3 regions of the Streptomyces sp. SD15 genome follow, and region 1 is predicted to be linked to each of the others. Evidence: riboswitches for the same ligand, from Rfam matches in the RefSeq annotation. Region 1 holds a riboswitch; each other region holds the start of a gene.
What was found. A riboswitch is a leader RNA that binds a small molecule or an ion and turns the genes downstream of it on or off. The one in region 1 is predicted to bind cyclic di-AMP.
Positions count from the first base shown of each region.

Region 2: it holds a riboswitch for cyclic di-AMP, as region 1 does, so the genes downstream of both, ACX28W_RS13750 (transglycosylase family protein) here and ACX28W_RS24050 (M23 family metallopeptidase) in region 1, are expected to answer to the same signal.
Region 3: it holds a riboswitch for cyclic di-AMP, as region 1 does, so the genes downstream of both, ACX28W_RS07200 (C40 family peptidase) here and ACX28W_RS24050 (M23 family metallopeptidase) in region 1, are expected to answer to the same signal.

Region 1 is NZ_JBTLMO010000024.1:121,926-129,033, reverse strand. Features, by position in the region: gene ACX28W_RS24070 (TetR/AcrR family transcriptional regulator) at 166-786, shown strand; gene ACX28W_RS24065 (SGNH/GDSL hydrolase family protein) at 869-1,654, opposite strand; gene ACX28W_RS24060 (DUF6250 domain-containing protein) at 1,799-2,515, opposite strand; gene ACX28W_RS24055 (hypothetical protein) at 2,512-3,234, opposite strand; gene ACX28W_RS24050 (M23 family metallopeptidase) at 3,475-4,461, opposite strand; cyclic di-AMP (ydaO/yuaA leader) riboswitch at 4,466-4,622, opposite strand; gene ACX28W_RS24045 (tyrosine-protein phosphatase) at 5,156-5,953, shown strand; gene ACX28W_RS24040 (DUF6126 family protein) at 6,022-6,138, opposite strand; gene ACX28W_RS24035 (helix-turn-helix domain-containing protein) at 6,183-6,839, opposite strand; gene ACX28W_RS24030 (aspartate aminotransferase family protein) at 6,978-7,108, opposite strand, start outside.
Region 2 is NZ_JBTLMO010000011.1:144,944-152,051, reverse strand. Features, by position in the region: gene ACX28W_RS13765 (globin domain-containing protein) at 1-827, opposite strand, end outside; gene ACX28W_RS13760 (cytochrome P450 family protein) at 1,005-2,276, shown strand; gene ACX28W_RS13755 (transglycosylase family protein) at 2,452-3,462, shown strand; cyclic di-AMP (ydaO/yuaA leader) riboswitch at 3,640-3,803, shown strand; gene ACX28W_RS13750 (transglycosylase family protein) at 3,808-4,512, shown strand; gene eno (phosphopyruvate hydratase) at 4,834-6,120, shown strand; gene ACX28W_RS13740 (FtsB family cell division protein) at 6,423-6,899, shown strand; gene ACX28W_RS13735 (DUF501 domain-containing protein) at 6,946-7,108, shown strand, end outside.
Region 3 is NZ_JBTLMO010000005.1:155,651-162,758, reverse strand. Features, by position in the region: gene ACX28W_RS07210 (ABC transporter substrate-binding protein) at 1-352, shown strand, start outside; gene ACX28W_RS07205 (SpoIIE family protein phosphatase) at 391-3,258, opposite strand; gene ACX28W_RS07200 (C40 family peptidase) at 3,685-4,998, opposite strand; cyclic di-AMP (ydaO/yuaA leader) riboswitch at 5,056-5,221, opposite strand; gene ACX28W_RS07195 (SpoIIE family protein phosphatase) at 5,423-7,108, opposite strand, start outside.

The DNA of each region.
Region 1 (7,108 bases):
GTGCGTCGAGCTGCAAGGCGGAGGAGGGCGTCGACGCGATGGGGGTCCCCCCGCTCGAGCGAAGCCGAGAGTGGGGGAGTCGGCAACCGACGACAACGCCGCAGATCGGCGTGCCGGACCCCGCGTCTCCGGCATGATCCGCCGGACAGGCCCTAGGGTTACCGCGTGGCAAGGGTGCGGTTGAGTGTGGCGGAGCGGCAGGAAGAGTTGCTGCGGGCCGCCATTGAGCAGATCGAGGCGCGGGGCGTGGCGGCGGTGCGGATCGCCGACGTGGCCTCGGCGCTCGGGGTGAGCAACGCGTTGGTGCTGTATCACTTCTCGACCAAGGAGAAGCTGGTCGCCGCCGCCTTCACCTACGCGGCCGAGGACGACCTCGCCCATCTGCGCAAGCTGCTCGGCCGTCGTACGTCCGCGTTGCGACGGCTGCGCGCCGCCGTGCGCTGGTACGCGCCGACCGGCCAGGCCAAGGGATGGCGGCTGTGGATCGAGGGCTGGGCGGTGGCCCTGCGCGAGCCGGCCCTGCGGGAGGTCACTCTTGATCTCGACAAGCAGTGGAAGGCCGCGATCATCGAGGTGATCGCGGAGGGAGTGGCCGCCGACGAGTTCCACTGCCCGGACCCCACCGGGACGGCCCTGCGGCTGACGGCGCTGCTCGACGGGCTGGCCGTGCAGATGACCGCCTATACGGGTGCGGTGTCGCGGGCGCAGGCCCACGAGTGGGTGGACGAGGCGCTCGCGCGCGAACTGGGGCTCGAGCGGGAGGCGTTGGCGGCGGCGGTGCGCTGAGGCCCATGCCTCGGCGCACCGCCGGGTCGGCGACTGCGACTGCGACTGCGACTGCGACTGCGACGGACCGTACGCTCCCGACTCAGGCCACCGAATCGATCCGCATCTTGATGTCGTCGGGCGACAGGCTGCCCTTGGCCGCTACATGGTCCCCGGAGGACTCTCCGCGCAGTCGCCGTCCGATCCACGGGACGAGGTACTCGCGCGCCCAGTGGATGTTGTCGCGCCGTACCTCGAGCGTGCCGCGGGGCGGCAGCGGAGGCCAGGCCTGGTCCGGGTCCGCGGGGACTTCGAGGCCGAGGACCTGGCCGGCACGCAGGGCGACCCGGGTATGGCCCTCGGGCGACAGGTGCAGGCGGTCGCCGTCCCAGGCGCGGCGGTCCTGAATCGTCTTCAGGGACCACAGGTCCAGGACCGGACAGCCGTACCGGTCCGCGATGGCCCGGACATGTCCGTTGTACGTGGCGATCTTGCCGCGCAGATGCTTCAGCACGGGGATGCCACGGGTGTCGAAGCCGGTGGTCACCATGACAGTGCCGACGGCGGAGGTGAGGTCGGCGACCGAGCGCTCGAAGCGCTCCGCGACCTCGTCGGGGTCGGTGCCGGGCCGGATGATGTCGTTGCCGCCCGCGCAGAAGGAGACCAGGTCCGGGGCGAGTTCCTTGGCTCGTCGGAGCTGGTCCTCGACGACCTGGTCGAGCAGTTTGCCGCGCACAGCGAGGTTCGTGTAGGTGAAGTCGCCCTCGGGCCGCCGGTCCGCGAGGAGAACCGCGAACCGGTCGGCCCATCCGACAAAGGCCCCGTCGGGGCCGGGGTCGCCCACGCCTTCGGTGAAGCTGTCCCCCACCGCCACGTACGACCCGATCACCGATCTGTTGTCACTCTTCGAATCGTCTGCCACATCGACCCATGATTCACCTTCCGATGTGAGCTACGCGACCGTAGGAAAGGGTTGACGGGTGGTGAGATAAGCCACTCGTAAAGTCTCGGTCTAGCCCGGAATAAGGCCTTCTCAGGAGTGGTTGAACAGCCGCCACACCTGGAAGTCCGTGATCCGGAAGTGACTCCACACGGTCCGGAAAGCGAAGTGGCCACTGGTGTAAGGCGCCGGGTCGCTGTAGTCGAAGACCAGCCGCCCGTTGTTCCACCACTGGACCGTGGAACCGTCCGAGACGATCCGGACGTGGTGCGGCTCGTTGGCCGTGAGCAGCGGCTCCGTGTAGTCGTAGATCAGCGGGCGGACGCCCGCCTGGCCGACGTATCGGCGCAGCCGCGTCGTCGTGTTGGTGTTGGCGCCGTATCCGGCGTAGTACGTCTTGAGGTAGTCGTACTCCGCGAGGGCGCCGCCGCGCGGCGTGGCGAAGAGGTTGTCCGGGGAGCGGACGTCCACGGCGTTCCAGAAGTTGTTGAGGTCGGAGACCCGGTCGTTGACGCCGCCCGCGGACACGGGTGTGGCGGTGTACTCGATGACGTACGGGCCTTCGAGCTTCTTCTTGAACCAGACCGTCGCGCCGCTGGGTACGTCGATCTCGAGGACGCCGCGCGAGGCGCTGACGGTGCCGCCGTCCTGCAGTTCGGTCGCCCACTGGCCCAGGCCGTGCCGGAAGCCGTCGTGGGCGATGAGCCGTCCCCGGCGGTGGCGCGGCGCGGCGCTCGCGGTGGCCGCCGGGGCGAGCACCGCGAGTGCGGTACCGGCGGCCAGGGCTCCGAAGGCTCTGCGGGTTGTCATGAGGTGCTGCCTTCCGGACGAGGGATGGCGGTGAGGGCGGTGTCGGCGACCAGGGTCGGATACGCGGCCGTACCGTCGGCACAGTCGGAGGTGTTCACCTCGCACAGCGCCATGACGCCTTGGGTGATGGAGTCTCCGTAGAAGGCCAACTCAGGCCCCCGTAAAGGACGTTCGGAAAGCAGCCGCGCCTCCTCGTCCAGCCGCAGACCCGTGAGGACGACCCCCGTCTGCAGCGGCGGAGTCCAGCGGTTGGCTCGTGAGAAGACGTCCTTCACGGAGATCTCGGCGGTGTGCGTCCCCCGGCCCGACAGAGCGATGGCGATGTCGGGCCGGTCAACGTCGTACAACCGCTTCGGCCCGCCGTCCACCGACGCATAGATCTGCGCGGGCACGGTGATCGACGAGACGTCGAAGAGGGCGTGCAGCGTGCCGCCGGTGAAGCGGAAACGCAGCCGGGACCCGGAGTTGACGGTGGCGGCGGCCTCGGCGGTACGTCCCCAGTGACCCTCGTACGCGAGACGCCTGTCATCGGGCCGTACGACGTTCGAGTCTCCGGACGCGACAACAGGAGGCGCGCCCACGAACAGCAGAGCGGCGGCTGCGGCTGCGGCTGCGGCTGCGGCTGCGGCTGCGGCTGCGGCTGCGGCTGCGGCTGCGGCTGCGGCGCCCTTGACGGGGGTGCGTCGGTCGACGCCGGGCACGGGAACCTCCGAAGACATAGAAAGCACAGAAAGCGCTTGCGGAGATCACTATGGTGTCGCCGCGGCGCGCCTGTCGATACTCCTATGTCGCCGCCACAAGACCGCAATGCGCCGATCATGAATCAGCAGGGGTCGCAATCTTCCGATCATGGATCCTTCATGGATCACTCCGTGGTCGCCCATGGATCCCTGTCCCGAAACGCCGAAGGCCGGACCCCAGGCATCACGGGGTCCGGCCTTCAGAGGCGAGGAAGGGCGTCAGCCGACGGCGACACCGTGCGAGCGCAGGTACGCGACCGGGTCCAGGTCCGAGCCGTAGTCCGGCGTGGTGCGGATCTCGAAGTGCAGGTGCGGACCGGTGACGTTGCCGGTCGCGCCGGAGAGGCCGATCTGCTGGCCCTCGGTCACGGTCTGGCCCGCCGAGACGGAGAGCGAGGACAGGTGGGCGTACTGCGAGTACTGGCCGTCGGCGTGCTGGATGACGACCTGGTTGCCGTACGCGCCGCCCCAGCCGGCGGAGACGACGGTGCCCGCGGCGATGGACTTGATGGTGGTGCCGGTCGGGACGACGAAGTCCACACCGGTGTGGTAGCCGCTGGACCACATGCTGCCGGCCACCTTGTAGTGGGTGCCGACGGTGGCGCCCTCGACGGGCACGGTGTAGCCGGAGGCGCTCGCGGTGTCGGCGGACCAGGTGGCCGTGGAGGCCGCGGTGCTCGCGGAATCCGTGGAGCCCGTTATATCCGTGATCTGCGTCTTGGGTGCGTTCGCCTTGCCGGCCGACGGCGTGGACGACTTCATGGACGCCTTCGAAGGTGACTTCGCGACACCGGTCGGCGCGGCCTTCTCGCCGATCGTCAGCTTCAGGCCCGGGTGGATCAGCGACGGGTCGCTGCCGATGGCCGTGCGGTTGTCGGAGTAGAGCTGCTTCCAGCCACCACTGACGTCCTGCTCGTCGGCGATCTTCAGGAGATAGTCGCCGGCCTTCACCGCGTAGGTCTTCGCCGCGGCGGTCGCGGACTTCGACGAGTCGGCCGCGGACTTGTCCGAAACCGTCGTGGCCTTCCCCGAAGCCGTCGCGCTCTCCTCCGGAGCCGACGAAACGGCGGTCGCCGGGGTCGCGGCGTGGGCGCCGGCCGCCCCCATCAGCGGCAGCGCGAGCGCGGCGCCACCCGTTCCGGCCACGGCGATCGAGCGGGTGAAACGCTGAGCCTTCGGACGGCGGTGCTTACCCTTCGCGGGCATGACGAATTCCTCTCCGGCGCCTGCGAGGTGAGCTGTCGGGTGCGGGCTGGAGATGCCCGGCCGCGCGACTGCGCGACTGAACCCCTAGCCGTTCCGGAGACCGGAACAGGCGTGGTACCTGCGGGTCCCCCGCTCCTGCCGAGTTCGGGTGAGTGCGGATTCCGGGCGGCGGCAGGATTGGGCGTCCGTCCGGATTGAGGGCGAACGTAAGCGAGATGAGAGCGCGTCGACAACCGTGTGGATCTGCTGTGTGCATACCTTTCTTGATCCATGCCGGAATTCCCGTCACCCTCCGTGAATGGGCGACCTTTCCGCCCCCTCAATACACCCGGAAATTCGGGCCGGTTGAAAAAAAGGGGCTGCAACACATCGTCACGAATATGACGCTGCTCACGCAGGTCGACCCACGATGCTTTATTCCAGGCTCAGTTGGAACTAAGACGCCAATTCGACCAGAACAGTCACATGCGACACAGCCGGACAAATCGCACCAACCTGACCTCGTCGGCCAACCGGCGTCCGCAAAGCGGTAGTTGACGTTCACCAGTGGCTCCAGCACCACCATCGTCAAGGGCGTCTCCCACCCGGGGCGACGCCTGTGGACAACTTCATTGCCCGAGGAACCCATGTCGTATCGTCGGAGGGCGCGCCCCCGTCGACGAGCAGCGCCGACGGCCCAATGGGAGGAGCCCCCGTGACGCAGCAGGTCCCGTCGACCGAGCCCGAGCTGGCCGGAGTGCGCAACTTCCGAGACGTGGGCGGCCTGCCCACCAGGGACGGCCGGCGGGTGCGGTACGGCCGGCTGTTCCGCAGCGGCCATCTCGCGCACGCGACGGAGGAGGACGCCGCGCTCCTCTCCTCTCTCGGACTGCACACGATCTTCGACTTCCGCAATGCCGCGGACCAGAAGCTGGAGGGACCGGACGTCGAGCTGGCGGGTGTACGGAACGTGAATCTTCCGCTGACCGACCCGGCCGACGGCAGCGAGTTCTGGCAGATGGTCCGTGACGGCGACGTCGCCCAGTTGCGCGCACACCTCGGCGACGGCAAGGCGGCCAACCGGATGATCGGTTCCTACCGCACGATCATCAAGGAGCGCACGCCCGAGCACTCCCAGGTGCTGCACTCCCTGGCCGAGGACAGCGTGCCCGCGCTGATGCACTGCGCGGCGGGCAAGGACCGCGCGGGGCTGTCCATAGCGGTGACGCTCCTCGCCCTGGACGTAGAGCGCGACGCCATCGTGACCGACTACCTGGAGTCGAACGCGACGCACCGTCGCTACAGGGTCCGCCGCAGCGGCTCCTCGGAGTCGGCCCGCTCCCCCGAGGTCATGGAGCTGCTCAGCCCGCTGTTCGACGCACGCGCCGAATATCTGACGGCGGCCTTCGACACCATCGAGGAGACCTGGGGCGGCGTGGACACCTACCTGGAGCAGGCGCTGCGCATCACTCCGGAGCTGCGGGAGCGTCTGCGCGAGCGCCTGCTGGACTGAGCCCCAAAGGCCCGTGCTGATCCCCCGTGCTGATCCCCCGGGCCGATCCCCACGGGGGTGACGAAGATCTACTGGTTCTGCGCACCCAGCGTGAAGAGCAGGTAGATGAAGGCCGCGAAGAGGTGGCCCACGGCGACATAGATGATGAGCCGCACCCACAGCGCGCGGGGGAACTTGTCATCCATGGACCGCCGCCTTCCGGGCTCCTGGGGTTCCGCCTGGGGTTCCGTCATGACATCTCTCCCATGGTCGTCGGGTGCCCTGCCGCCGGGCCGAGGCACAGCGCGGCGGTGGGGCTCTGCAGCAAGGTGTGTACGAAGAGCAGCTCGGCCCCCGAGCGATCGGCGGCCGCGAGGCGGTGCGGGGTCAGCGAGTCGAAGTGTGCGCTGTCTCCGGGCGCGAGCACCTGCGCGGTGTCCCCGAGGCGCAGCCGCAGCCGCCCCTGGAGGACGTAGAGCCACTCCTCGCCGGGGTGGACGCGCACCACGTCGCCCTGCGAGCCGTACGGCACGTGCACCCGCAGGGCCTGCATCCCGCGTCCCGGGGCGCCTGCCTGCCAGTACGTCCAGCCGCCCGCCTTGGTCGGCTCCATGTCGGGGGCCCGCACGATCGCGTCCCGCTCGGCGACCGTCTCGCCGAGCAGCGCCGAAACCGTCGTATCGTAGATGCGAGCGAGTGCGAGCAGCATCGGCAGCGAGGGCTGGCGCTGCCCCGTCTCCAACCGGGAGAGGTGGGCGGCCGAGAGCCCGGCGGCACGGGCCGCGGCCTCCAGGGTCAGCGAGGCGCGGCGGCGCACCTCACGCAGCCGCGGTGCGACGGCGGGCAGCACCTCGGCTGTCCCGGACTCGGGCGGCGTTCCGGCCGCCCCCGGCTCTGCAGGGCTCATGTGTCCATTGAGCCGCACCTTTGCCTCATGGGCAAATTTCTTGCCTCTGAGGCAAAGGGCCTCCGATCTTCTGACCTAAAGGCCCTCTGACGCGCCTGGGGCGGGCTCCCGCCAGGAGCCCGCCCCAGGCGCACCCCCTTACCGGATGGCCACCGCCTGCTTCACCAGCGTCTTCCCGAAGTCCCACATCAGCCCGCCTCCGCTGTGTGCGTCGTCCATCACGGCGGTGAAGGCCGCCACGAACCGATCCACGTCCCGCTCGTCGATGA
Region 2 (7,108 bases), on a different contig from region 1:
AGCCTCACCTCGTGTGTGGCGTCGAGTTGCTGCAGCAGCGCCTTGACGGGGGCCCACCCCGTGCCGGCCGCGATGAAGGTGAGCGGCCGCACGATGGGCGTGCGCAGGATCAGCCCGCCGCCGGGCGCGCCGAGCCGCAGGATGTCGCCCGCCCGGGTGCGCCGGACCAGGGCGGTGGAGAGCACCCCGCCCTCGACACGGCTGACGTGCAGGTCGAGGGTGTGGTCGGCGCGGGGCGCGTTGCCCAGTGAGTACGGCCGCCAAATGCCCGGCAGATGGGGGATGTTGACGCTGACGTACTGGCCGGGGAAGTAGCGGAGGCGGTGCTGCGGTCGCAGGGTCAGCACGACGAGATCCTCGCCGTGCAGCGCCCGGTTCACGACCTCGGCATCCCACCAGGGCGGTTCACCCGCGTGCTGCGCCTCCCACGCGCCCTGGAGCATGACGTTGGTGATCGCCCCGTACGCCTCACCCCAGGCCTTCTCGGTCTCCGCGTTCCACGTCGACCCCGCGACGACGGCGAACGCGGCGAGCAGACTCGCCCCCACGGCGGCATAGTGTTCCGGCTCGGCCAGATACTTCCGGTGATCCCGCCCCAGCTCCCGCAAGTAGCCCGGCAGCGCCGGATCCTCCAGCCGCTCCATCACATACGTGAGCGCCGCGAACAACCGGTCGCGCTGCCGCTGCATGTCCTCCGGAAAGTCCAGCGGGAAGAGCCCGCGGACGTCCGGGTGGTGCCGGAAGAGATGCGAGTAGAAGTACTTGACCGCGAACTCGGCGCGTCTCTCGACGACCGCGAAACTGGATCTGAGTATTTCGGGGTCCACGGCGCGATTTAGGGAGGTGATGAGTCGCCGAGTCAAACGGCAGGTCATGTACGGAGAGTCTGGGGTGAAGCGGGCGCAAGGCCATCGCGGCGGGGCGCGCGCCCAACCCGGTTTCCGATGGCTCCTGGCGGCGAACCACGGAGTTGCGGGCGCCGTACCTCCGGATACCGTCAGGGCGTGACCGACCAGCCCCCACCGTTCAGCCCCGCCCCCGAACTCTTCACCTGGGAGTTCGCCACCAACCCCTACCCGGCGTACGCCTGGCTCAGGGAGCACGCGCCCGTGCACAGAACGCGGCTCCCCAGTGGGGTGGAGGCCTGGCTCGTCACCCGTTACGCGGACGCCAAGCAGGCGCTCGCCGACGCGCGGCTGTCCAAGAACCCGGCCCATCACGACGAACCCGCGCACGCGAAGGGGAAGACGGGCATTCCGGGGGAGCGGAAAGCCGAGCTGATGACGCATCTGCTGAACATCGATCCGCCGGACCACACCCGGCTGCGGCGGCTCGTCAGCAAGGCGTTCACGCCGCGGCGGGTGGCGGAGTTCGCGCCGCGTGTGCAGGAGCTCACCGACCACCTCATCGACCAGTTCGCCGACAAGGGCTCCGCCGACCTCATCCACGAGTTCGCGTTCCCGCTCCCCATCTACGCCATCTGCGACCTGTTGGGCGTCCCCCGCGAGGACCAGGACGACTTCCGGGACTGGGCGGGGATGATGATCCGGCACGGCGGAGGGCCGCGGGGTGGGGTCGCGCGGTCCGTCAAGAAGATGCGCGGATACCTCGCCGAGCTCATCCACAAGAAGCGCGAGGCCCTCTCCGACACGCCCGCCCCCGGCGAAGACCTCATCTCCGGCCTCATCCGCGCCTCCGACCACGGCGAGCACCTCACCGAGAACGAGGCCGCGGCGATGGCCTTCATCCTCCTGTTCGCAGGTTTCGAGACGACCGTGAACCTGATCGGCAACGGCACCTACGCCCTGCTCACCCACCCCGAGCAGCGACAGCGGCTGCAGGCCTCCCTCGCCGCCAAGGAGACGGCGCTGCTGGCAACCGGTGTCGAGGAACTCCTGCGCTACGACGGCCCCGTCGAACTCGCCACCTGGCGGTTCGCGACCGAGGCCGTCAACATCGGCGGGCAGAACATCGCGCCCGGCGACCCCGTTCTCGTCGTACTCGCCGCGGCGGATCGCGACCCTGAACGGTTCGACCGGCCGGACGCGCTCGACCTCTCCCGCCGTGACAACCAACACCTCGGCTACGGCCACGGCATCCACTACTGCCTCGGCGCTCCCCTCGCCCGACTGGAGGGGCAGACCGCGCTCGCCACTCTCCTCACCCGCCTCCCCGACCTCCAACTCGCGGGGGATTCAGCCGATTTGCGCTGGCGTGGCGGTCTCATTATGCGGGGATTGCGCACGCTTCCGGTGGAGTTCACACCGGGTCCGTAGGCATGTCGGGATCACGATCATCCGGTCACGAAAAGGTGACGGACGCTCAACTCTGTGATCTTCACGTGATCTGCGCTGCATCGACTTGTGACAAGTGTTCGGGTGCGGATACGTTCACTCGTCAACGCGGCTCATACGTCGCGCAGTCATCTGCTGTCACGCGAAAGGCTTCCGCATGCTCTCCGGGAACGGCCGCCATCGTCGCCCCCGTCAGGCTCCGGCCCTCATCGTCGCGGCAGGAGTGACCGGATCGGCCATCGCCATCCCGTTGCTCGGTGCCACCGGTGCGAGTGCGGCCGACGGCACCACATGGGACCGGGTCGCGGAGTGCGAGAGCGGCGGCGAGTGGAGCGCCGACAACGGCAACGGGTACTACGGCGGCCTGCAAGTGACCCAGGAGAACTGGGAGAAGTACGGCGGCCTCACCTACGCGCCCAGCGCCGACCAGGCCAGCCGCTCGCAGCAGATAGCCCTCGCCGAACGGCTTCTTGACGACAAGGGCCTCGTGGCCTGGCCCACCTGCGGACCGCTCTCCGGGCTCAGTGCGAACTCGGCCGAGTTCGAGGTCGACACGGGTGTGGTGGACGACGCGTCCGGCTCGTCCAGCTCATCCGGATCGTCGAATTCATCCGATTCTTCTGATTCGTCCGACTCGTCCGACTCGCCGTCGTCGGGCTCGACTTCGTCCGACTCGCCCTCGGGTGCGGCCGGGAACACGACGAAGGCCGCCACGTCGTCCGGCACCGAGGGTGACTCCGACTCTCAGCATTCCAACAGCCCCTCCACAGCCACGGCGAAGAGTGACGAGTCGGACAAGTCGGGTCAGAGTGACGACTCGTCGAGTACGTCCGAGGGTGCGACGACCGGCGCCGGGCGCCACCGCGGCGGCAGTGCCGACGAGGACACGAGCGGTAGTGCGACCGGCAGTTCGGTGGACGGACGTACCGGCGACTCCTCCGGCCGGCATGCCTCCCGCGACTCCGGCGCATCCCGAGACGTCGTCGACGGCTCGTACGTCGTCCGCGTCGGCGACAATCTCTGGACCATCGCCGACTCCCTTGACCTCGAAGGCGGATGGTCGGAGCTGTACGCCGCGAACGAGGGGACGGTCGGCGCCGATCCGGACCTCATCCTCCCCGGTCAGAGCCTTGCAGTTAGTGCTGAATCGGGCGAAAAGCAGCGGTAGTTCACGTCATGGTTCGACGTGGAATGTCCGGTTTGGTGAGACTGAGACATGAGTCTCAGAAGCCCTGATCGTCTTTGAAATTCCGCCGATTACCTGCCTACGGTCATCACCGCTCGCCACAGCGGGCCCCGACGATCGCAACGCCGAATCCTGCCAGCGGCCGTACGGGAACAGTCGACGCGTCAAGCGCCGTAGGCAGGAGCGGGGGACCCAAGGTAAGTGCCACGCCCGGTAGTTGACCGGGAGTGGCTTGGGGTGAAGACGTGCGCCGAGAGCGCGCGGCCGGGCACTCACCCGCCCGAACCCGACAGCTCACCTCGCAGGCGTCGGTGAGGGGATCACTCCATGCTGCTCAGCAAGGGCAAGCACCGCCGCCCGTCCAAGGCGACCCGTATCGCCACGCTCGCCGGTGTCACCGGTGTGGCCATCGCCGCCCCGCTGATGGCGGCCGGCAACGCCTCCGCCGCCACCGACTCCGAGTGGGACGCCGTCGCCCAGTGCGAGGCCGGCGGCAACTGGTCCATCAACACCGGCAACGGCTACTACGGCGGCCTGCAGTTCTCGGCCTCCACCTGGGCCGCGTACGGTGGCACCGCCTACGCGTCCACCGCCGACCAGGCCTCCAAGTCCCAGCAGATCGCCATCGGCGAGAAGGTCCTCGCCGGGCAGGGCAAGGGCGCCTGGCCGACCTGTGGCACGGGCCTGTCCAGCACCCCGTACAGCGGCGGTACGAGCAGCAGCGCGCCCTCCACCGCGTCCTCGGCCGACACGCAGAGCGCGAGCACCGGCACGAGCACCACCCGTACGACGGAGCAGCCCGCCTCCCGTTCGGCGGAGCGCCCGGCCGCCGAAAAGACCGTCTCCACCCCGACCGGCGAGAAGGTCGCGAAGGGCGACGGCGAGTACAAGGTCGTCGCGGGTGACTCCCTCAGCACGATCGCCGAGAAGAAGAACGTCAAGGGTGGCTGGCAGCAGCTGTTCAAGCTGAACAAGGACATCGTCGACGACGCGGACTTCATCTACCCGGGTCAGCAGCTTCACCTCAGCTGACCTCGGCCGGCCGGGGGTGACCTCGGCTGCCCTCAGCTGAATGACAGCCCCCTCATAAGAGGGGTCTCCACACTGGAGACCCCGATGAGGGTCCCCCCGTCCCCCCGGGCTCCCCGCTCCGGCGCGTGTTCCCCCGTACGCGCCGGAGCGGGGCTTTTTGTTCCCCCGGGGAACAATGTTTACCCTCAGTTCTGCCCAAGAGGTGGTCGACCGGCTGGCCGATCCCTCCGGGCCGGTTAGGCTCATCTCGCGTAGCCGAACGAGGCTCCGCGCCGTGCGGGCCTCGCGGCCCCGCGTACCCGCGTCACATCCCAGAAGGAGATGCTCGTGCCGTCCATCGACGTCGTCGTAGCCCGGGAAATCCTGGACTCCCGAGGCAACCCCACGGTCGAGGTCGAGGTTGGCCTCGACGACGGCAGCACGGGTCGTGCCGCCGTTCCGTCCGGCGCCTCCACCGGCGCCTTCGAGGCCATCGAGCTCCGTGACGGTGACCCCAACCGTTACCAGGGCAAGGGTGTCGAGAAGGCCGTCCTCGCGGTCATCGAGCAGATCGGCCCGGAGCTCGTCGGCTACGACGCCACCGAGCAGCGCCTGATCGACCAGGCGATGTTCGACCTGGACGCCACCGACAACAAGGGCTCCCTCGGCGCCAACGCCATCCTCGGCGTCTCGCTCGCCGTCGCGCACGCCGCCTCCGAGGCGTCCGACCTCCCCCTCTTCCGCTACCTGGGCGGCCCGAACGCGCACCTGCTGCCCGTTCCGATGATGAACATCCTGAACGGCGGGTCGCACGCCGACTCGAACGTCGACATCCAGGAGTTCATGATCGCCCCGATCGGCGCGGAGTCCTTCTCCGAGGCCCTGCGCTGGGGCGCCGAGGTCTACCACACCCTCAAGAAGGTGCTGAAGACCAAGGGCCTGTCCACCGGCCTCGGTGACGAGGGCGGCTTCGCCCCGAACCTGGAGTCCAACCGCGCCGCGCTCGACCTCATCCTCGAGGCCATCAAGCAGGCCGGTTACATCCCCGGCGAGCAGATCGCGCTCGCGCTCGACGTCGCCGCGTCCGAGTTCTACAAGGACGGCAAGTACGAGTTCGAGGGCAAGTCCCGCTCGGCCGCCGAGATGACCGAGTACTACGAGGAGCTCGTCTCCGCGTACCCGCTGGTCTCCATCGAGGACCCGCTGTACGAGGACGACTGGGCCGGCTGGAACGTCATCACCGAGAAGCTGGGCGACAAGGTCCAGATCGTCGGCGACGACCTCTTCGTCACCAACCCGGAGCGTCTGGCCCGCGGCATCGAGGAGGGCTCCGCGAACGCCCTGCTCGTCAAGGTGAACCAGATCGGCTCGCTGACCGAGACGCTGGACGCCGTGGAGATGGCCCAGCGCAACGGCTTCAAGTGCATGATGTCCCACCGCTCCGGCGAGACCGAGGACGTCACCATCGCCGACCTCGCCGTCGCCGTGAACTGCGGCCAGATCAAGACCGGCGCCCCGGCCCGCTCGGACCGCGTCGCCAAGTACAACCAGCTGCTGCGCATCGAGGAGATCCTCGACGACGCGGCGGTGTACGCGGGTCGCAGCGCGTTCCCGCGCTTCAAGGGCTGAGCGTTCCCGCAGTTCCGCTTTGCGGACCATGGGCACAGCAAGGGCTGAGCGTTCCCGCAGTTCCGCTTTGCGGACCATGGGCACAGCAAGGGCTGAGCGTTCCCGCAGTTCCGCTTTGCGGACCATGGGCACAGCAAGGGCTGAGCGTTCCCGCAGTTCCGCTTTGCGGACCATGGGCACAGCAAGGGCTGAGCGTTGCAGCCGTAGGAAGCGTCGTACGTACGTCCCCGTACTCGGTCCCGTACCGTGTGCGGGGACGTACGCACGTCCAGGTGGGTACAGGTATCGGGGAGGCGGGACTCATGGCCGTGAAGGACCGGGACCGGTTCTCCACCGCGACCAGGCTGCGGCTGCTCGGCGAGCAGACGGCCGCCCGGGTCTACCGCTCCCAGACCAAGCGCCAGGCCCGCCGTTCCCGGCTGACCGGGCGGGCCGCGCTCCTCGCCCTCGTCATCTGTTCCCTGATCGTGGCGCTCGCGTACCCGATAAGGCAGTACGTGTCCCAGCGCGCCGAGATCGCCGACCTGGAGCGGCAGCGGGAGCAGGCCCGGGCGCGGGTCGAGCAGTTGCGCGACCTCAAGGCACGCTGGCAGGACGACGCGTACGCGGAGCAGCAGATCCGGGAGCGGCTGCATTATGTGATGCCGGGCGAGACCGGATACGTCGTGATCGACCCGGACGCGGCGAAGCAGTCGCGGACGAACCAGGGGGCGGCAGCCCGGCCCTGGTACGCCAACGTCTGGGACGGCGTCGACAAGTCCGACCGCTCCGACCGGTGAACCGTCGAAGTGACGAAGTGACGAAGAAAGAGACTTGAGCACAGGCATGGAAACGCCCCCGCCGCCCACCCCGCGCACCGAGCCGACCGACGCGGATGTCGAGGCCTTCAAGCAGCAGCTCGGCCGGCCGCCGCGCGGACTGCGCGCGATCGCGCACCGCTGTCCCTGCGGGCAGCCGGACGTGGTGGAGACGGCGCCCCGGCTCCCCG
Region 3 (7,108 bases), on a different contig from region 1:
CAAGGCCCAGGGTGCCCGGGTCGTGGCGTCACCGTTCGCCGAAACCGACCCGAAGCTCACCGTGGCGACCTACTTCACCTCGACCAAACTGACGAAGGAGAACCCCGACCTGGTGAAGAAGTTCACCGAGGCGATGAACGAATCGCTGCAGTACGCCTCCGACCACCCGGAAGAGGCGCGCCAGATCCTCACCACCTACACCAAGATCGACGGTGCGGTGTTGAAGAACCTGACGCTGCCGAGTTGGCCGACGCAGATCGACATGGGCTCCCTGGAGAAGCTGGCCACGCTCGGTGAGGCGGACGGCCTCTTCGGCGACGGGAAGCCCGACCTGGACGCTCTGTTCTCATGACGCCGTCCGGATTCGTTTCCGCTACCAGCAGGTCCTGTTCAAGTCACCCGGCCGAAGAGGGTCAGCAGGGCATCGGGCGAGTCCGGGCCGGTCAGGATCTGTTCCGTCCAGATGCACTTGCCCGTCGGGGTGTAGCGCGCACCCCAGTGCTGCGACAGTGCGGCGACCAGTTGCAGGCCCCGGCCGCCCTCGTCCGTCTCGGACGCCCGGCGGATCCGGGGTGTGGTGAGGCTGCCGTCGGAGACCTCGCAGATCAGGGTGCGACTGCGCAGCAGACGAAGTGAAACCGGCCCCTTGGCATGGCGTACGACGTTGCCCACCAACTCGCTGACCAGCAGTTCCGTCGTCATGGCCAGGTCATCGAGGCCCCACTTGGACAGCTGCTCCCGGACCAGCTTGCGTGCCTCGCCCGCCGCTTGTGGCTCGGTGGCCAGCGGCCAGGCGGCGACCGACTCGGCAGGAAGCCGGTGCACACGCACGACCAGCAGGGCCGCGTCATCGGCGGACTGCTGCTGCGCCGGGAGCAGGCCGGAGGTGAGCCTGTCGCAGAGAAGGTCGAGATCGACTCCGCGGTCCCCGGCGAGCAGTTGGGCGAGACGGGCCATGCCCGCGTCGATGTCGCGGCTGGCGGACTCGATCAGCCCGTCGGTGTAGAGGACGAGGAGGGAGTTCTCCGGCAGCGTGAGTTCGACGGATTCGAAGGGCGGGTCCGCGGCGCCCAACGGGGGATCCGAGGCCACTTCGGGAAACTCGACCGTACCGTCGGGGTGGAGGATGGCAGGCGGCGGATGCCCGGCGCAGCCGAGGGCGCAGACACCCGTGGTGGGGTCGTACACCCCGTAGAGGCAGGTGGCGTACGAGTCGTCGCCGAGCTCGGCGACGACGTCGTTGAGGTGAGCGAGGATCTCGTCGGGAGGCAGCTCCAGGTCGGCGAGGGTGTGCACAGCCGTGCGCAGCCGCCCCATGGTGGCCGCCTCCGACAAGCCGTGGCCCATGACGTCGCCGATGACGAGGGCGACCCGGTCACCGGAGAGCGGGATGATGTCGTACCAGTCGCCGCCCACGTCCATGCCCTGCTGGGCAGGCAGATAGCGGGCGGCGGACGTGCACGCCGGCAGGGGCGGCAGCGTCCGGGGAAGCAGGCCGCGCTGCAATTGCTGGGCGCGGTTGTGCTCGGCGTCGAAGAGCCGGGCCCGTTCCAGCGCGTGGGCGACGAGACCGCTGATCGCGACCAGAAGTGTGCGCTCCTCGCTGGAGAACGGGCGCGGTTGGTCGAGGGAGATCACGCACACCCCGACCGGGTGGTCGGATGCGATCAGAGGCAGGAACGCCCATGCCTTCTTGCCGCCCGCCGTGGGATTGCCGCCCAGCTGCGGGTAGTGCGACGCGAACTCCTGCGGAGAGGAGAAGAACTGCGGGATACGGCTGAGCATGGCGTCCATGATCGCGCTGCCTGCCGAGACGGGCTGGTTGTTGAAGAGATCGGTGAACTCTTGCGCATAGCCGACGCTGCCGACGACACGCGTTCGCCCGTCCTCGATGACCTGCATCATCAGCCCAGCCGCGCCGAACGGTGGCAGTACGTGCCGGGCGACCGCGTCCACCACGCCCTGCGCGCCGATCGCCTTGGCGAGCGCCGCTGTCAGTTCCCCTATGCGGGCGGCCCGGTCGGCCTGCGCGCGGGCGGCCGTATCGCGCTCGACGTCCCGCATCAGCTTTTCGTGGATATCGGTGAAGAAGAAGGCCAGGCCGTCAGGGAGCGGGACCAGTCGCAGGTGGCACCAGCGCCGGGTCCCCGGTGCCAGGAAGTCCAGGCCGGTGGGCTTCGGCCGTGCGGCGGTCTCCTCGCAGAGGGCCCGCAGACCGGGGACCTGTAGGGCAGTGACGTCCCACAGCAGGCGGCCGACCAGCTCCTGGCCCAAGCCCAGTACTCGCTCCGCCTCCTCGTTGAGGAAGGTGATGTGCCACTGGTGGTCGAGGGTGAGAAAGCCGTCGCTCATGTGACGCAGCGCGTGGCTGATCGTGTCGCGAGCGCTGCGGGACCCGGTGGAGTCCCATACGGTGCCGACCACGCCGACGGGCTGATCGGCGTGCGCCAGTTTCACCTGGCCGCGTACCTGGACCCAGCCGATCGTGCCGTCCGGGTGCCGCACCCGGTACTCGGTGCCGTACGTGCGCCGATCGCGCAACGCCTTGTCGACCTCGGAGGTCACCAACGGCCTGTCGTCGGGATGGATGAGGTTCAACCATGTTTCCGCCCGCCCGTCGAACTTCTCCGGATCGAGCCCGAGCACGCTCATCGCCGCCTCGTCCAGGTCCACCTCGTCGGTGGCCATGGTCCACTCCCAGGATCCGACGCGTACGGCCTCCAGCGCCTGTTGCAGAAGCGGTCCGGGCCGCAGTTCCCGAGGTGGTGGCTCCTTGGGCAGGAGGGGGCGGCCCAGTCGTACGGCGATCCAGGCGGCGACGGCGTTCAGGAAGGCCCACTGGTCGGGTTCGGGGGCGCGGCGGGCCTCGGTCAGGACGGTGAGTGCGCCCAGTGGTCTGTCGGGGCCGGGCAGCGGGACGGTGGCGACGCTGTCGGCCGGGTCCGTGCCCGTGGTCGTCCCGGGGGCCGGTTTTGCCTGCGGGGCCGCGGCCAGCCAGACGCTCCTTTCCTCGCGTACGGCGCGGACCGGTGGCAGGCTTCCGTCGTCCGGGACGCGCTCCCAGGGCTCGGTCATCGTCGGGGGCAGTCCGCTGCTCGCGAGCAGGTGCAGCCCGCGCAGGCCCTCGGGCCCGCCCACATGAACCATGCCGCCGACCCCGCCGAGCTCGGCCACGACCTGTTCCAGAGCGAGACGGAGCGCCTCGGTCACCGCCACGTCGTCGTCGATCGCACGGAGAAGGGCCATCCGCGGATTCATGAGATCAATATACCGAGAGCGGAAAATCCTAGTGATGTGACGGTGGGGATGTATGTAGCCGGCCTCGCCGCGGCTGGGCTATGATCGATCTTGTTGAACGGCCCGCCGGAACTCCGGTGGTCAGCCTGGCGTTGGTGGTCCAAGGAAAGACGTCCCGCTTCCTGCGGGGAGATGCAGGTGCAAGGCCTGCCCGGCGCTCCATACAGCCCCGCCTCCGGTACTCCGGAGGCGGGGCTTGCTTGTTACTGAGTCGCGGTGCCCGCCCGCGTCCGAGCGGACCGCGGCGCACCGGCGGCCTGACCCTCGGCGTCACGCCAGACCCAGTGCCGACCGGTGCTGCCCATATCCGCGCCCTGGTGCGGCCACGTCAACGGCGCCTCGTTCTGGATGTTCAAGGACTACTTCGCGCTCGTGGCCGGCCGGGCTTCACGCCGGCCGTACGGCACTGTGGATCGCCGACGATCCGGCGTAGAAGATCGACTCCTCGCGTATGTACGCCCCTGGGCTCGGCGCGTGGATCATCATGCTGTTGCCGGTGTACAGGCCGACGTGGCCGACATCGCCGGAGAAGAAGATCAGGTCGCCGGGCTGCATGTCGGCGAGGGCGACCGCTGTGCCGGCGGTCGACTGATCGTGCACGGTACGGGGGAGTGCGACCCCGGCGGCCTTCCAGGCGGACTGGGTGAGACCGGAGCAGTCGTACGAGTCCGGTCCGGTCGCGCCCCAGACGCACGGTCTGCCGATCTGTCCACGGGCAAAGGCGAGTGCCTCCGCGGCCTTCCTGCCGTATCCCGACTCCGACCCGCTGCCGGTGCTGATGAAAGCTGCGGCGCCGGTTGAATGGCCTGCGACGACGCTTGTAAAGGCCGCGTCGACGCTTGTATAGGCCGTGTCGACGCTTGTATAGGCCGTGTCGACGGTTGTACTGGCCGTGTCGACGGTCATGTCGGCGCCGAGGCCGGCCGGTTGCTGCCACAGCCACGCCTCACCGGCTTGGCGGGGAGCCTGTTCTTCGGAGGTGCGCCAGGTGTCCTCGGCCCGGGGCTCGATCGCCGGGAGCTGCGCACTGTGCTGTGCGGCGTGCTTGGACAGCAGTTCACGGGCCGTGGCGAGCTTTTGCTGGATCTGTTCCTTGGACGTCCTCAACGAGGTGTGCGGAGGCTCGATGGCCAACGCGGGCAGGGCCTTTGAGGCCTCCTCCTGGCGTGCCTCCCGCGCGACCGGCAGCGCGGCCATGGGCCCGGCGGTCAACTCCGCCACGGGGCCGGTGGGCACCCCGGCTGCGGGCCCGGCGGTCAACTCCGGGACGCGCGGGCCGGACACTTCCCGTCCACGGCCGGTGAGTTCGTCCTGCGGACGCCCCGCAGGGCCCGTGGGCCGCGCGTCGGCCGCACGGTTCGGCATTCTGTCGGCCGGCAGCCGGGCCGGCACGGTCGGGCCCAGCCGCGCGCGCCCCACGTCGAACCACCGCTTGGCTACGTTGTTGTCGAGGGCGGGATCGGTGCGCGGGCGCCCGTTGCCGGGTGCCGGATTGCCGCGTTGGCGTGATCCGGTGGTCGTGGCGCGGGTCGCGTTGTAGGTCCCGGTGGCGGTCTCGGCCCGGTTGTAGAGGCTGTTGATCCGCTGCTGGACCTCTTCGCGGCTCGGCTCGTCGTTCCCTGCCGACGGCGTGGCGCCGGCGGTCCGGGCAGCCTGGGCCTCAGAGGTGAGGGCCGCGGCCGGGAGGGCGGAGTCGCGCATGCCAGGGAGGCTCATGCCTCCAGGACGCGGGGTGCGTTCCGGCGCCATGGGGGGACGTACTCCTTCCGTGCTCCGCCTACCGAGTTGGCTGTCTGGTTCGGGCGAACGGTTCGGAAGGTATGCCCTACGGCCCGTGCCCTGGTGGGCAGTTGGGCCGATTCACCCCAAGGTCGGTTGGGTCTCCGGCTGTTTTGGGGTGCAGCGGACTCGGCGGAGGTCGCACAACCCGGCGAGGTTCGCCGGAGGGAGTCGTGCGGCCTGCCTGCCAATCTAGCCAACTTGTGTGCCTCACGTGAAGGTTGAAGCGTGAAATGTCCCATATGCATTTCCGACCTGGTGAATTGGGCATGAGGAGAGGGTGTCCGCGCCCCGGCCGGCGACTCCTCGACCCCGCTCCCAAGGCCGCACCGGCGAGTGGGGCAGGTCACCTCGGGATCTGCTGCTCGAACCAGACGACCTTGCCCGTGCTCAGTCTCGTAGCTCCCCAGCGCCACGCGAGTTGATTGACCAGGAACAGGCCGCGGCCGCCCTCGTCGCCTGGCTCGGCGTGCCGCATCCGGGGCACCTGGGGCGAGTCGTCGGTCACCTCGCAGCGGACCACGTCCGAGCGGAGCAGCCGCAGGGCGATGGGCCGGGAGGCGAAGCGCACGGCGTTCGTCACGATCTCGCTGACCATGAGTTCCGTCGAATCGAGCAAGGATTCCAGGCCCCAGCGGCGCAGTGCCCTGCGGGTCAACCGCCGTGCCTGTCCCGCGGTCAGCGGGTGGGGGGCCAGGAACCAGTACCCCACGCTGTCCGCGGGGAAGCCCTCGAATCGCGCGATGAGCAGCGCGATGTCGTCGTCCCGGACACCCGGGCCCAAGGTGTCCAGCACTTGGTCGCACAGCGGTTCCAGTGAGGAGGTGACGAGCCTGTGGGCTGTGCCTTGGAGGTGGGTGCGCAGAGCCGCGACGCCTGTACCCACGTCTGTTTCATGGGACTCGACGAGGCCGTCGGTGTACAGCAGGAGGGTCGCTCCGGTGGGCGCGGGCATCTCCACCGATTCAAAGACGACGCCGCCGACGCCGATCGGAGCGCCCGGCGGGACGTGCAGTACCTCCGCGCGGCCGTCCGGGTGCAGGAGTATCGCGGGCGGGTGGCCGGCGTTCGCCAAGAGCAGTCGCCGCGATATCGGGTCGTAGATCGCGTAGAGGCAGGTCGCCATGTGGTCGCCGCCAAGACGCTGGGCCTGCTCGTCGAGGTGGTGCAGGACCTCGTCCGGAGGCAGGTCGAGCCCGGCGAGGGTCTGCACGATGGTGCGCAGCTGGCCCATGATCGCGGCGGAGGTCATGGAATGGCCCATGACATCGCCGACGATCAGGGCGATGCGATTGCCGGGCAGGGGGATCGCGTCGTACCAGTCGCCGCCGACCTGCGCGGTCTTCGAGGCCGGCAGATAACGACTGGCCAGTCGGACGCCGGTGGGCTCGGGCAGCGACGACGGGAGCATGGTGCGCTGCAGCGTGTCCGCCACGGCGGCCTCGTGTCCGTACATCACCGCCTTTTGGACGCCGAGAGCGGTATGCGTCGCGAGCTGGGAGGCGACGAGCAGGTCGTCACCGGTGAAGGCGGCGCGCTCCGGCCGGCGCAGGAGAACGACGATGCCCATGGCGTGGTGGCGGCCGTGCAGCGGGGCGATGATCAGCCTGCGGCCCGGCGGGAGCGTTCCGGGCGTACTCGCCACGGGCCCTAGCAGCTCGGCCACCGCCGACGCGATCCCCGGTACGTCGCCGAACGCCGGCCCTCCGGCCAGCAGCAGCTGTGCGAGTCGTCCGGTGACCGTCGGACGCACGCACTCGGCCACACCCGAGGGCTGGGGGAGGATCTTCGGCGCAGGCCTCACGGACCGCTCTGCGTCCGGAGTCGCGGGCGCCCGGTCGATGCTGTGCAGCTGGAGGACGACGGGTGCGGCCGACTTCTCGTCCCCCACCGGCAACGGGTCCCGCAGATGGATGAATATCGCGTCCGCGAACGTGGGGACGGCCGCCCGGCGCAGTTCCCGGAGAGTCTCGTCCAGATCCATCCCGCGGGCGATCCGCCGAGTTGCCACGTCGAGATACCGAAGCCGGTC